DNA from 2 places in the Paenibacillus sp. P4_E11 genome. Region 2 is predicted to be linked to the other one. Evidence: riboswitches for the same ligand, from Rfam matches in the RefSeq annotation. Region 2 holds a riboswitch; the other holds the start of a gene.
The links. Region 2 has a riboswitch for ZMP and ZTP ahead of rpiB (ribose 5-phosphate isomerase B). Riboswitches for the same ligand answer to the same signal wherever they lie in the genome.
Positions count from the first base shown of each region.

Region 1: linked by a shared signal. The riboswitch ahead of AC1DWB_RS02575 (serine hydroxymethyltransferase) and the one ahead of rpiB (ribose 5-phosphate isomerase B) in region 2 are both predicted to bind ZMP and ZTP.

Region 1 covers NZ_JBFUIX010000003.1:167,641-169,840, forward strand. Annotated here, with positions in the region: gene AC1DWB_RS02570 (GDSL-type esterase/lipase family protein) at 1-648, opposite strand, end outside; ZMP/ZTP riboswitch at 814-892, shown strand; gene AC1DWB_RS02575 (serine hydroxymethyltransferase) at 965-2,200, shown strand, end outside.
Region 2 covers NZ_JBFUIX010000034.1:45,882-48,081, forward strand. Annotated here, with positions in the region: gene AC1DWB_RS15095 (TIGR01440 family protein) at 1-485, opposite strand, end outside; gene rpiB (ribose 5-phosphate isomerase B) at 509-967, opposite strand; ZMP/ZTP riboswitch at 1,070-1,150, opposite strand; gene AC1DWB_RS15105 (low molecular weight protein arginine phosphatase) at 1,229-1,816, opposite strand; gene AC1DWB_RS15110 (manganese efflux pump MntP) at 1,831-2,200, opposite strand, start outside.

The sequences.
Region 1 (2,200 bases), on a different contig from region 2:
AATCTTGCTTGTCGTCGCGGAATCCTTCAGATCGATGAAAGGATTATACAGTCCGATCAGGAAGAGTGTGGCGTTCGGGTTCAGCTCCCGAAGCTGGGTTACGATCTTAAGCAACTCCTTGTTATAGTCGGCCTGTATCGTGGCGATCTTCTTCAAATCCAAGTTGAGCAGCGTCTCTCCACCCCGGAACAGATCGTTGGCGCCTATGCTGACGAGCAGTGTATCCGATGCCTTCGCTTTCTCTTGCACATCCTTTTGCTGAAGCAAAGTGATTAGTTGGCTGGACGTCTGTCCGTTCACACCCAGGTTGTCCAGCACGAGCTCCTGCTTGTTATTTGCGAGGAGCAGATCGACGAACTTACCGGCATACCCTTTTCCTTCGGAATCTCCGAACCCTCGTGTTAGCGAATCGCCTAGCGCCAGGATGTGAGATGTTCCCGGCTTGGCTACAGCAGGCGTTGCTTGTACACCCGCTTGAGCAGGCAGCGACTGAGGCGCAGTAGGCGAAGTCGACTGTGGATTAACCTGAAGCACAACGGGATCCCCGCCACCGAAATAATCCTTCAACGTCCATGCCAATCCCGCCATCCATACGAGACCTGAGATCGCCGAGAACACCATCAACCACTGCAATTTCTTCCCTCTCATCGTTATCCCCTTTATTCGGATCGCTATTGTAGTATGTCTCTTCACGATAGCACAGGAAGCTGAATATTACATTAAGACTTTGGAGGTGGGTGCACATGTATGATATTCCATTCAAATTAACTATTGCCAATTTTCTGAATATTGGATAATATATACTCAACGAACCAAACTGTGTGTAACTGGCGGAACATGGGCAACCATGGGGGAGCACACGGAATATGTGCCGTACGCCTGGGCGAGTGCACGATCGAGAGATCGGGGCGCTCTTTTTTGTGTTTCGTCAATTACTGTAGCAGGAGTGATCACATTGGAGAACATGACGGAATTTTTGAACAAGCAGGATGAGGAAGTGGGAAGTCTTATCCAAGCTGAGAGCCGCCGCCAACGCCGTACACTGAGTCTAATCCCCTCGGAGAATTACAGCTCTAGGGCTGTGCAATTGGCGCTAGCGACCTCTTTCACGAACAAGTACGCGGAGGGTTACCCTTATCTCTGGGCGGATGGGGAACGTGGGGAGCAAAAGAACGGTCGGTATTACCGAGGGCAGGACAATACGAACGAATTGGAGCGGTTGGCGATTCGACGCGCTCTCCAGCTGTTCACGCCGAATCCGGAAAAATACCACGCGAATGTTCAGCCTTTAAGCGGTTCGCCGGCTAATCTGGCTGTATTGAGCGCGTTTTTGAAACCGGGTGACACGTTCCTCGGATTGTCTCTGGACTATGGCGGGCACTTGACGCATGGTCATAACGTCAATATTACTGGAGCCGTATATAACGCTGTCCAGTATGGGTTGAATGCCAAGTATGAGCTGGATTACGAGGAAATTCGGAAGTTAGCTCACCAGCATTCGCCTAAGCTGATCATTTGCGGAGCGACGGCCTATCCACTTCATATCGACTTCAAGCAACTGGGGGAAATCGCTCGCGAAACCGGGGCGTTGCTCGTCGCAGACATCGCTCATATATGCGGATTGTGTGTGACTGGCTATCATGAGCATCCATTCCCATATGCCGACATCGTCACCACGACCACACACAAAATTTTGCGCGGCCCACGCGCTGGCCTTATCTTATGCCGCAAAGAGCTGGGCCCAGCGATTGATAAGGCCTTATTCCCCGGCTTGCAAGGCGGGCCGCATATGAACACGATCGCCGCGATGGCGATTGCTTTCAAGGAAGTTATGAGCGTGGAATATAAGGAATACGCCGGGCAGGTCGTACGTAATGCCAAGGCGCTATCCGAGGTGCTGCGAGACGCTGGGTTCACGCTTATGGGTGGCCGCACAGAGAACCATCTTATCTTGATGGATGTGGTGAACAGCACCCGCGGCTTGAACGTCAAGGACGGCCACTGGCTGGCCATTCGCCTGGAGAGAGCCGGAATCGTCGTGAACAAGAATGCCATTCCCGGCGACACCAAACCTTGGTATCCGTCCGGGGTGAGACTGGGTACACCCGCGGTCACGACACTCGGGATGCGTGAGCAGGAAATGGTCCTTGTTGGGGATTGGATCGTACGGGCGACTCGTGCTGCTGAGGATGAGCAGGAG
Region 2 (2,200 bases):
ATCGATCGAATCGTGGGACGGACCGGCACCGCTACACGCTTGAGGTGCATTCCGATCAGCGTGTCACCAATATCAATACCTGCATGCGCCTGAATCGATTCTACCACGCAAGGATTGGAGAAGTGCCGATAGGCGTAGGCTGCCATCGAGCCGCCCGCCTTGCGGACAGGTACGACAGTCACTTCCTCCAGAACGGGTTGTGCAGCCAACAGCTCGCGCTCAATGACCAGCGCCCGATTCAGATGCTCGCAACACTGGTATGCGGGCTGGAAGCCGACATCCCTTCGTACGTTCTCAACCGCTTGGAATATTTCGCGTGCCACATCTTCGGTTCCGGCCGTCCCGATATGCTGGCCGACTACCTCGCTCGTACTCGTACCGATGACTATTATATGGCCTTGTCGGATGCCGCCCGCTTGAACAAGTTCACGCAGCATGAGCTCGACATCTTGCGTGATCGTATGCGTTGCGTCGTGCTGTGACATGTTATCAGCCCCCAAGCAATGATTTAAGGATGAAGTGCGAAGCGGTCTTCCAACCCTTTAATCTTTTGGATCCGGTTCACGTGACGAGGCCCTTCCGAGAAGGGGGTGTCCAGCCAAGTTTTTATAATTTCAAGTGCTACACCAGGACCGATAACCCGCTCCCCCATAGCCAATACGTTGGAATCATTATGCTCCCGCGTTGCTTTGGCTGAGAATAAATCGTGAACGAGCGCACAACGAATACCTGGAACTTTGTTAGCGGCGATCGTCATGCCGATTCCCGTACCGCAAATCAGAATGCCGCGATCCGCAGTCCCGTTAACGACCTGTTCACAAACAGGCAAGGCATAATCCGGGTAGTCGATCGAATCCGCGCAGTGGCAACCGAAATCCTCTACTTCATGTCCCTCACTTTTCAACAAAGCAATTACATCATCCTTTAATCGGAACCCAGCGTGGTCCGCTCCAATCGCGATTTTCATCTTCATAGGCCTCCTAAGCTTGGCAATATCTCTCCACTATTATAACCGAAACGCCGGTTAAGATGAAAAAAAGAGCACGCCGACCGTCCGAAAACGTTCGTTGCTCTTTGCCCAGGCGACCGGCCGTATGTCTCGATGCTCCATTGGGGTAATCCCCGTTCGTCGCCAGTTACATCGAGTCCATCCTCTTACTCTCATCATACCTCAATCCCTATACCGTGTAAAGAGGCCTTACCCACACCAATCCCACGCCAAGAAGGCTCAATCCGCCGCTTCCAGCTTGGCCATAAGCTTCACTAACGCACGTTCGATCTCTTGCGAGCAAGCCTCATATTGATGGAATGGACCACCGAAGGGATCGCTAATATCCAGATCGGGGAGCTCCCGCTCCAACGCAGCAAGCCTCTGCAAATCCCGTTCCGCAATACGCTCCGCAAGTGCCTGCTTGATCTGGAGCTCCGACTCCAGCTCCCCGCGCTCCGCGATAAGTCGCAGCACGTGGGGGTCATCCTCGGCGAACTCCTTAAGCGTGAACACTTTGTCCGCTACCTCAGGAAAACGATGGATAACCGTATATTTATGGGACGCGGTCATGGTGAGAATCAAGTCCGCCCATTGGACCCCTTCCTCCGACAGAGCAGCCGAGCTTTGTTTATCCCCTGCTCCTTTACCCTTCAGAATGGCGGCCGCGTGCTGGGATATGGGCGACCCGCCTGACGTTGCAACGCCTGCAGACCGCACGTCCCAGCTCTGCCCATTCTGATCCACCATCCGGCGAAGCATGCCTTCCGCCATCGGACTTCGGCAGGTGTTCCCGGTACATACGAACAAGATGTGCTGAATCTTCATAGTGCTCCCCGCCTTTATACTAAGAATCGGATCCCGAATGCAATCAAGATAATGCCGCCGAGTGCCTCTCCGTATTTACCTACCCATTTGGTTGCATTGCGCCCGAGCAGTAATCCTAGAATAGACATGACACCGCCAAATAGGCCGAACATGCTTACAGTCAATAACAGGTCGGTTGCAAATAGTCCAAGGGAGACCCCCACCGATAGGGAATCAATGCTTACGCTCAAGGCAACCAATACCACACTCCAGATGGAGCGATAATCGATCATTTCCCGATTCACGCTGTCATATGAAGTATAGAGCATGTGTCCGCCGAGTATGATCAACAGCCCGCCGCCTGCCAGCATGGCCACATCCCCCAGCAGAGCACTGGCATATTGC